2 regions of the Peribacillus sp. FSL R5-0717 genome follow, and region 1 is predicted to be linked to the other one. Evidence: riboswitches for the same ligand, from Rfam matches in the RefSeq annotation. Region 1 holds a riboswitch; the other holds the start of a gene.
What was found. Region 1 has a riboswitch for thiamine pyrophosphate ahead of thiC (phosphomethylpyrimidine synthase ThiC). Riboswitches for the same ligand answer to the same signal wherever they lie in the genome.
Positions count from the first base shown of each region.

Region 2: another riboswitch for thiamine pyrophosphate. It lies ahead of tenA (thiaminase II); the one in region 1 lies ahead of thiC (phosphomethylpyrimidine synthase ThiC).

Region 1 is NZ_JBBOOF010000001.1:3,434,023-3,439,472, reverse strand. Features, by position in the region: gene NYE65_RS16670 (spore coat protein) at 1-596, opposite strand, end outside; gene NYE65_RS16665 (hypothetical protein) at 775-918, shown strand; gene NYE65_RS16660 (DUF3231 family protein) at 1,018-1,527, shown strand; gene NYE65_RS16655 (hypothetical protein) at 1,614-1,784, opposite strand; gene thiC (phosphomethylpyrimidine synthase ThiC) at 1,807-3,588, opposite strand; TPP riboswitch at 3,724-3,838, opposite strand; gene NYE65_RS16645 (HAD family hydrolase) at 3,955-4,743, opposite strand; gene NYE65_RS16640 (histidine phosphatase family protein) at 4,895-5,440, opposite strand.
Region 2 is NZ_JBBOOF010000001.1:4,951,517-4,956,966, reverse strand. Features, by position in the region: gene NYE65_RS23760 (energy-coupling factor transporter transmembrane component T family protein) at 1-713, opposite strand, end outside; gene NYE65_RS23755 (ABC transporter ATP-binding protein) at 714-2,177, opposite strand; gene NYE65_RS23750 (ECF transporter S component) at 2,196-2,774, opposite strand; gene tenA (thiaminase II) at 2,790-3,473, opposite strand; TPP riboswitch at 3,608-3,739, opposite strand; gene NYE65_RS23740 (protein kinase domain-containing protein) at 4,495-5,223, shown strand; gene NYE65_RS23735 (hypothetical protein) at 5,220-5,384, opposite strand.

The DNA of each region.
Region 1 (5,450 bases):
GCATACGAATTCATCATTTGTTGCATATCCTGCTGTGCAAGCTGCGGAACTTGGTAATAATGATGTTTGTTTTGATATATCGAAATCTCATAGGCCATTTCAATGCAGTTCGGAACGGAATCTGCAAATACGCGGCGAACCACCGGATTCGTTATTTCAAGCGCTGCCATCGCCTTCATGGATGCCGCAGACTTAACAGCCGCAAGCATCAAGCCTGAAATGCATTCATCCGTAATTTCCGATACGGATTGCAAAGGTTTTTTTGGCTGAGTTGGTGTCAATCCATATATAAAATCGTTACCTTGATTCATTTTGTAGCTCTGAGTTGGTTTAGAAGGATCCTGGCCCGTTTGGAAGCACTCCAATGAAATATTATATTCATCTTGGATGAACCGATATTGACGATCCAGAATGTCGAGTAATTCCTGATCTTGGACATGCTGACGCAATAGAGTATACGTGTTTAAAGTACCGATCGCTCCCGACAGCACTTCATGTACATCGAATACTTCGTGACCACCGTGATTCAATTGTGGGGGGATGGCACCCGTTTGCATGTTCTGGTGTACTTGACCTTGTTGATATTGGTTTTGCATTGTATTTCCCTCCTCATTTTATCAATCAAGCGAACACGTTTAGTATGTTAAACCCCAACCGGATTATTCAATCTAAACTCTTCCAAGAAGACCAATAAACTGCTGCATCATTTTTTCTGTATAAAAAAACCGTGGCGCTTTAAACTATAAACACTTTATATACATGGGAGGATTTCTAATGACACATCAATGCTTCTATTGTAGTGATGTCACGGAAGAAAAAAAAATCCATATAGTAACATTTCAAATTACTGACACGGATAGAAATGAAATGCTCTGTGATGAATGTTACCAAGAATGGCTGCAAGGAATAAAAGGGTAAGCATTAAAAGCCCTCTAACATTTCCCAAACACCAACGATGCATGCTTGGATGAATTCAGGGTAACTTAAATGCGTTCATGAATTTCAAGGAGGATGGTTATGGGAATTTTAAGCGGAAATCCGAAAGATGAGCCTATGCATTACGGAGAGGTTTTTGGAACATGGGCATTTCTAACAACTACAAAAGGGTTGATTGCCTGTCATCAAACCATGCTTAATCATACTGGCGACAAGGACCTGCATAAATTGCTTGTTGAAGTGATCGATCAAGGGAAACAGGAACATGACCAACTTGAATCATTATTAAAAGAAAATAACGTAGGACTGCCTCCCTCACCACCTGAAAGGCCTAAAGCTAATTTGGAGGATATTCCCGTCGGGGCACGTCTTCAAGATCCTGAAATCTCCGCTTCAGTATCAATCGATATTAATGCAGGATTAGTTGCTTGCAGCCAAATGATGGGTCAATGCATCCGCGAAGATATTGCACAGATGTTTGCGCAATTCCATACCAACAAAGCTGCATTGGGTGCTGACTTCCTAAGATTGAATAAGGAAAAAGGATGGCTTGTCCCTCCTCCCCTTCATATCAATAAAACAAGTATGTAAATAGTAATGATAGATCCCTTAATCATGTTTTGTAATCGAATCAACATGATTAAGGGATTCATTCCATAAGGACGATTAAGGAATCATTACCATTGAAGACTTTCGATCAAGTGGCACTTTGTACATTGTTGACTATAATCATTTTTCACAAATTCATGGTTGCAATTCTCCCGAAAAATATTCAGCTCCCTTTTCAGCTGCTCCAATTGAGTTTCCAACTGTTTCATTTCAACTTTTATCTGGATTACCCGATTCATCGAATTCTCCCTCTCGTCGGAATCATTGATAGATTTTTCCATCCGTTTTCCTAAATTCATTCGCTTTTTCTTTAAGCCCTTCATCGATTACCGACTCAAAGCCCAAACCCTTTTCCTTCGCCAAATCACGAATGTCCTGAGAGATTCTCATACTGCAGAATTTCGGTCCGCACATTGAACAGAAATGGGCTGTTTTGGCACCTTCTGCCGGAAGAGTTTCATCGTGATATTCAACCGCCCTTTCAGGATCAAGGGAAAGATTGAACTGATCTCTCCAACGAAATTCGAATCTAGCCTTCGAAAGGGCATCATCCCGTTTTCTTGCCTGCGGATGGCCTTTTGCAAGATCAGCTGCGTGTGCTGCAATTTTATAAGTAATGACCCCTACCCGAACATCCTCTTTATTCGGAAGTCCCAAATGCTCTTTCGGTGTCACATAGCAAAGCATGGCCGTTCCAAACCATCCAATCATGGCAGCACCAATCGCAGAAGTGATATGGTCGTATCCAGGAGCTATATCCGTCGTCAATGGTCCCAGGGTATAGAATGGTGCTTCTTGACAGACTTCCAGCTGCTTATCCATATTTTCTTTAATCAAATGCATCGGTACGTGACCGGGTCCCTCCACCATGACTTGAACATCGTGCTTCCAAGCAATCTTCGTCAATTCCCCAAGCGTTTCCAATTCCGCAAATTGTGCCTCATCGTTTGCATCTGCAATGGATCCCGGACGGAGACCGTCACCTAATGAGAAAGAAACATCATACGTCTTCATGATTTCACAAATCTCTTCAAAGTGTGTATAGAGAAAGCTTTCTTGGTGGTGGGCCAAGCACCATTGTGCCATGATGGAGCCTCCCCGGGAAACAATACCCGTAACTCGCTTTGCTGTCATGGGGATGTATCGCAAAAGCACACCAGCGTGTATGGTGAAGTAATCGACACCTTGCTCAGCCTGCTCGATTAATGTATCCCGGAATACTTCCCAATTTAAATCTTCCGCGACCCCATTCACTTTTTCCAATGCTTGATATATCGGAACCGTCCCAACCGGCACAGGTGAGTTCCTGATAATCCATTCCCGCGTCGTGTGAATATTCTTTCCTGTGGAAAGATCCATTATGTTGTCTGCACCCCATCGTGTAGCCCAAGTCATTTTCTCCACTTCAGCTTCGATCGATGAACTGACAGCTGAATTTCCAATATTCGCATTTATTTTCACGTGAAAATTACGTCCGATGATCATGGGCTCACTTTCAGGATGGTTAATATTTGCCGGAATGATTGCCCGCCCGCTAGCTACCTCTTCCCTTACAAACTCAGGGGCTACATTTTCCCTGATCGAAATGAACTCCATTTCTGGAGTAATGATCCCTTTGCGGGCATAATGGAGCTGGGTTACGTTTTTCCCTTTCACCGCACGCAATGGTTTTCTTTTCAATCCCGGAAAAACTTCGGCATTGGATTGTGACTCCACTTTTCTATATCCGTTATCTTCCGGCTTTATTTCACGCCCTTCATACTCTTCAACATCTTCCCGTTCCAGAACCCAGCTGCGTCTAATCGGGGCAAGGCCTTTATGAATATCAATCGGATATTCTGAATCCGTATAGAAGCCGCTTGTATCATATACACGTAAAGGCGGATTCTCCTCTTCGCCGAATGCCCCTGTCGTCGGACTTAGCTCAATTTCACGCATAGGTACTTTAATATCGGGTCTAGATCCCTCAACATACACTTTTTTACTCCCGGCAAAACTGGACATAATTGAAACGTTCATGTCATTTACTGAATTACTCTTCATGATTTCATTTCTCCTTTTTAAGTTCATTTAAAAAGGACAAAATCCAATCCATTTCGCACGAAAAAGCCAGGTCTCATATTTAAGACCCGGCTAACGTTAGTATGACTACAGAAATGACCAATTGAAAGGTCATCGTTTAGTAGATTCTAACTTCCCCACGCTGGTATGAACCAGATCAGGTCCTGAGGGTTAAGAAGCTTAAGCGCTTCTCTCTCAGCCCAACTTTTATTGGACACCCCTAGTCTAAATAATTTAATTGATTACAGGGTAACTATATCTCACCCTTTTCATTCTGTAAATAATTTAAAAGACCTAGTATTTTCTCTGCAATCATCTAAAATTTGTTATTTGGAGGAGGACCGCCAATTAATTCCCCAAGCTCTCAAGGATAGGGAAAAGCTCCTCTAAATGCGTGATTTCGTAGGTTGGAATCACTTCATTCCGTTCCTTATCATGGCGATTTATCCAAACCGACTTTATGCCTACCCGTGATGCTCCAAGGATATCGGTCATTAAATTATCGCCGACCATCAATACTTCATCCTTATCTAGCTCCATGATTTCCAAAGCATGCTCAAAAATGGAGGCATCCGGTTTACCTCGTCCAAATGCGCCTGAAATCACGATTTGGTCGAAATAAGGAACCAGTTCAGGCGTTATTTCAAGTTTGGTATTTTGCAGCTCAGGAGATCCGTTCGTAAGCAATAGCAATTTGTACTTCCCTTTTAATTCATCCAGAACACGGAATGTTTCTTCATAGATAAATGGCTTTTTGCGTCTTTCGGCCGGGAAACGTTCTGCCAGTTCAAGCCCAAATTCCGGGTCATCGATCCCTAATGCCTTCAAGCCCCTCGTCCACGCTTCTTTCCGATAAGCCGGTACAATCCCGGCCATCTTCCGGAATTCATCATGATCATCCTGAAAATTCCCCCATAGTCCCTCAAATGGGTTGATTCCGATCATTTGAGTGAATGCATATGTATCGTAAGAAGAATAAAGATCACGCGCTTCCTTCCGCACCGCTTCTTCAAACTCGTCGACATTCAGACCATATTTCTCCTTGGCAACTTCGCATGTGGCCACAAAAGCCTCTTTTACACTTTTCTGATCCCATAGTAATGTATCATCTAAATCAAAAAAAACTGCCTTCAGCAAAATGTCCACCCCTCTTTCCCCAATATTGAATTCGTAAAAATTACACTATTACAATAATAAACCACAACCAATAAAAAAAGAATAACTATTCGGAAAATGCATGCCTCTTTCTTCACAAAATGGCTTACCTTTTCCGGTGGGAACCATATATTCATTTCCCTTTTCCGCTTTCAAATACATACAGTTTTCCATTACTGGCAATCTTGAACTTTGGACCGGTGAACCCGCGTCGGATCAGCTCTTTCCTCATATATACCATGAGGGCGGCATGACTCACGATCAGAACATTCCTTTCCCCCTTTGCAAAGACTTCATCCAATACTTTTTTGATTCTTTGCTCAGCAAACTTAATTTCCGCCCTTGTCTGCTTGTTGATCACCGAGCAGCAGCGAATCCAGATGGCCCAAAGGATGAACGGCAGCTTAATCCTTCCCCTCAGAGGGGGAGAAGGAATTTCCCGCAGCTCCTCCATCCGATGAACCGTGCCTGGAAAGATGTGTTCCGCTGTCTTGACGGCTCTCGACATATCACTGCAATAACATTCCTGCCATTCCTCCACGCCAAATAAAGTCGTTCCATAAATAATATCCGCTGCATCATAGTCCACAAACCATTGCTTCATATCATCCGCCGTCACAGATTTCCCAGTAGGAAATTCATGTGCCACCTTAAAATGCCGTACCAAACCAATTTTCATATATTCTCCT
Region 2 (5,450 bases), 1.5 Mb from region 1:
TACAGAATGAAACCATGGTCCATTTTTGAAAAACCAAATTCATAATAGTATGTTCGATCCCGAGTGTCTGTAAATCGCTTTGCCTCCATCGCAACCGCGATTCGGTGAGCACGTCTGATGCTTCCGGATAACAACGGGATGGAATAGGCTTTCATTTTAAAATATACCGACCTTATCCCTTTTCCTCTTTCGAAACCGCGTACCTTCATCGCGTTTCGTATCGTTTGGAACTCCTCCATCATGATGGGAATCAGCCTTAATGCCGCCATGAAACTATAGGCATATTTCGGTTTAAGCTTAACTTGCTGCATTAACGAATAAAACAAGTTCACTGGTCTCGTCGTTAAGGAAAAAGTTAAACCAAGGGCCGCAAAGAACAAAGCTCGAAAGCCTACCAGTAATCCCCTCATGAAACTTTCTTCCGTAATCGATATGAGGCCCCACTCAACCCAAAGCGTCTCACCTTGCCCGAATAATATCATTGCAGAAGAGGTGGATATAAAAATGAAACAAAAGGGAATCGACAAAAGCAGGATGCGTTTTATCGAATGCCCGGTAAAAAACAAAAATAATATCAATACGCCAATGGTGATGTTCATCATATAATTCAGGTCATGAATGAATAACGCCACGATGCATAATACAATCAGTACACCAAGTTTAAGGCTTGGATTAATTCCATGGAGCCATGTTTCTGCGTTTGAAACATTCATCTACATGACACTCCTTTTAACTTTGGTCTCGACAAATCCGGCTTGCGCGATGTTTTTATCACTTATTACGTTTCCGCCCTTAACCGTCCAGATCCTGGTTGCAAAGTTTTTTGAAATATGTTCGTCATGAGTTACCATGATCACGGTTATTCCGCGCCTTCGATATTCCTCGAACCATTCCAATAATGCAAAGGTATTTTTCGAATCTTGGCCAAATGTCGGCTCATCCAGGAGAATGATTTTTTTGTCGATTACGATTGATGCTGCTACGCTTAAGCGACGCTTTTGACCCATTGATAATTGAAACGGATGTTTATCCCGATGTGCCTCAAGGCGGAACACTTTAAGCAATGAGCGGACTCTCTCATCTATTTCTTGTTGCGGCCTTTTATCAATACGCAATGAATAAGCAATCTCTTCATATACAGTATTTGCAACGAACTGAAACTCAGGATTTTGAAAGACAAACGTCATATGATCCGTTGGATTTTTCACCATTTTAATGGGGTTCCCCAATAATTCATACGTACCTTTCGTTTTTATGAACTGCATCAATGCATGCAAAAGTGTACTCTTGCCCGCGCCATTTTCTCCCCTGATCACAATCCATTCTCCTGAATGTACCTTCAGCTCTTCAACCTTGATTTTTTCCTCTTTATTCCGAAAACCGCTAAATCCTTGCACATCCATAAGAGGTAAACCATCTGTAAATTGGTGTTTTCTAGTGGGTGCATACTTCTGTATATATTCATCCCAAACACCAGGGAACCAAATTCCATGTTCTCTCATTTCATTTTTATATTGGGAAAGAATGGTGTCTCTTGGACCATCAGCTATGATTTGACCGTCATCGTTTAAAAGCACGATTCGTTCGATGAATTCTAAAACATGGTCAATTTTATGTTCGACGATAATAACCGTTTTGTCTTTTCCGACTTCCTTCAACAAGTCCCAGATTTCTTTCGTTCCTTCCGGATCAAGCATGGCTGACGGTTCATCTAAAAATAGCACTTCTGGTTCAAGGGCCAATACTGAAGCGATTGCCAGACGCTGTTTCATCCCGCCTGATAATGTTTCTATACTTGTATGCCCTAGGTTCAATCCTACATTACGGATTTGATTTTCAATTTTCTCTTTCATTTCTTCTTTAGGAACGGAAAGATTCTCAAGGACAAAGGCAATTTCCTCATCGGCAAATGGCATGCAAAACTGGCTATCAGGGTCTTGAAAAACATACCCCCATGAAGAAGGGCATTTCAATTTCTCCGCTTTCATCGGGACTTCGATGGAATTCGGAATCAATCCGCTTAACACTTGCAACAGAGTGGACTTACCACATCCTGATGGTCCCAACAATAGCACTTTTTCTCCTTGATCAAACGATAGTGATAGGTCCTTGAATATCAAAGATTCATCACCGGGAAATTTCATTCTTAACTTTTCAACAGAAACGATTGGTTCCATGGCCCTCAACCTCTTCTTTTAATCAAGTTCTGCATAATCTTTATTGGAAACCGGACGCACAAGATTAGTTACCCCTGTTGCTTCCAGGACTTTAACTAGATAATAAGCGGTCACACCTGCAAAGAATATGGAACCCACAAACCTCGCTATCATGAATAACGATAGATTCCAAGTAGAAAGAGCACCTATTTCCCCGTATGCAAAATCCATGATAACTGATGCCAGGCAGGAAGCCATCGCAGCTAAAACGGCCACCGGCATATTAAATTTTTTATATTTGAACCCCATGAACACCAGTTCCGCGAACAAACCTTGGACCACTCCATATAACAGTACAGTCAGCCCCCATGGGGAACCTAGAAAGAATTCCCCGGAAGCTGCAGCTATCTCCGCCAAAAGTGCCACACCCGGTTTCCGTAAAATGAAAAAGGCGACAGGGCCAGCTATAAACCACATTCCATAAATAAGTTGATCCAGATGTAATCCTAAGGGTTTAACGGAATAATAAATCGAACCCCAAAGGATATAAACGATTCCAAATGCTACCGCAATCACGATCGTGACTAGTATATCCGTTAATTTCAATCCTTTTTTCATTGTTTCATTCTCCTTTTATACTTCTAATGTTTCCTTATGAACGGGCCATGTCTCTAAACGATAAGCCATTTCCCAAAATGAGTATTCATATTGGCTGCTGAGAATAAAATGCTCTTTCATTCTCGCCTTATCTTCTTCAGTTACTTTTTCAGCTATCTCATCCAGCCTCGCAATTTGTTCTTCCACCAAAGTGCGGAACCACTCTCCTCCGTAAGCCGCTATCCATTCTTGATAAATCGGCTCTTCGGGCATGCACCCTTGCAGCTTTTCACCTATCTCATAATACAGCCAGTAACACGGCAAGATAGCTGCAATAACATCTCCTAAATGTCCCGAATATGCCGCACGATACATATGGGAAGTATAAGCATAGGCAGTCGGGGCAGGCTTGAAATTTTCCCGTTCTTCTTTTGTGATGCCTAATCTCTCGGAAAAATTCTCATGAAGTTTCAACTCCGCTTCATATGTTCCTTGTGCATGGCCGGCAAGCCTGCTTGTTGTATGTAAATCTGTAGCTTTGACTGCCCCTAAGGCTTGAACTCTAGCAAAATGAGATAAATAATAGGCATCTTGCATGACATAAAAACGGAAACACTCCAATGGCAATGTGCCATCTCCTATTCCTGCAACAAACGGATGATTAAAACTAGCTTCCCAAATGTGATCAACTTCCTTACGGATCTCCTCTGAAAACTTCATGTCCATTACCTCCAAATTGTATTTTTTCATTGAACGTTACGGAAAAAACACTTATCACCCCTTTTTTTGCAAACAAAAAACCACTTTCTTAAACGTAAAGAAAGTGGTTGTACAAGAAATAATACAGAAATGTATAGTTCCAGACCCCACTTCCCTACGCTGGTATAAACCAGATCAGGTTCTAAGGGTCTTAAAGTCATACTTCAATCTCAGCTTTTGTGGGTAAAAAATCAACTTTTACCTATAAAGCACCCCTAGTGGTACAAATTGTATATTAAATTCATTTGCCTTTATATTAACACGATAAATCCAATTGTCAAACGTATTAGAAAAGTTTTCTTGATTTAGGGTTACTAAACTTTCAATCTTCCATACCCTCATTTCCCGTAGCCTTCAAAGAATTTGATCAAAGGGAGCTCAGTTAGTAGTTTACTCGTGAGTTTTGACGGTTTACTCGTGAATTCTGCTGTTTTACTCGTGAATTTGGCCGGTTTACTCGTAAATTCAGCTGCTTTACTCGTGAATTGGCCACTTGACTCGTGAATTCAGCAGTTCACTCGTGAGTTTTGCAATTTTACTCGTGAATTTAATGAATTCACAGTGATGCCCTTTTGAACACTACCATCAAACCAGCTCACTATTGTGACGCCGGTTGGGAATTTACCAAAGAATTTCTCAACTCGCGCCCATCCATCTCATCACCTCCTACTCTTTTATTATGAATTCATTATAGTAAACTTAATATTTTTAAAAACCATATAATTTCATAATGTGAAATTATATGAAAAATTTATTTTTAATTGTGAACTATCAAAAGATCTCCCCGAAGAAATGACTTTCATTACCGCATTATCAAAAATCAGTGTTAAACTATCCATGTTCATTCATATTTCCGGCTTAATTAATAACGGCCTTTTTTTGTTCTTGACTTGAATAGATGAAAGTGGTGAGGAAAGTTTCAATTTTGCGTACATTTAGAAAGTTATACCAATTTTTTGTGGATATACCTTTAAAAAAAGGAGTGGTTTTGAATTACCGCTACGAGGTAAAAGCTGTAATCGGAACAGGAAGCTACGGTATTGTTTATCGTTGCAATGATTTGAAAATGAATGAAAATATAGTGATCAAACAGCTCCGGAAAAGTAAACGCCGCAGCAAAAAAGAGCTGAAACAGTTTGAAAATGAAATTTCCATATTACGAATGTTAAACCACAGAAATATCCCTAAATTTCACGAGAAATTTTCGCAAGATGGAAATGTTTATTTTGTGATGGATTTCATAGAAGGGAATAATTTAGAAGACCATATTTTCTCGAATCAATTAACGTTCAATGAGAAAGAGTCTTTATATTTTCTGTATAAGCTGGTCGATTTAGTATGTTATCTACATGAGCATGACATTTTGCATCAAGATTTACGTATACCGAATATTCTACTTAAGAACCATCAGCCCATTTTGATAGACTTTGGTTTGTCCAAGATGATCAATTCGGACAACCTCGCTAAAGAATCCATTTTGCAGCTGAAAAGGCAGGATTTTTACGACTTGGGGGAAATACTTCTATATGTACTTTATACGACGTACGCTTCCAAAAGTAAAAAAGCACTTCCTTGGACAGAAGAGCTTTCGTTAGAAAAAGAAACCGTGCATATACTGAAAAGGTTATTAAGCATCCAAGAACCTTACTCAGATATTAAAGATATCTTAATGGACCTGCAGGCTGTATTGAAGTCAAAGAATTGGAATTAGCTGCTGCTGCCCCGCCCTTTTCTCTTGTAGCGGTCACTTCCACTCATGGGATACCTTTTGTACCCCCGGCTGCTGCTGCTGCCTCGGCGATAATGCCCATGTCTTCGCTCACTGCTGCCTTGGGAAAGCTGTTTGATTTTTTTCATTATTTTCTTCAGCATTTCTTTCACCTCTTTTATTTTGGTTTTAAAGCCTGTTATTCATTTAGCCTAACATAGTCACAGTAT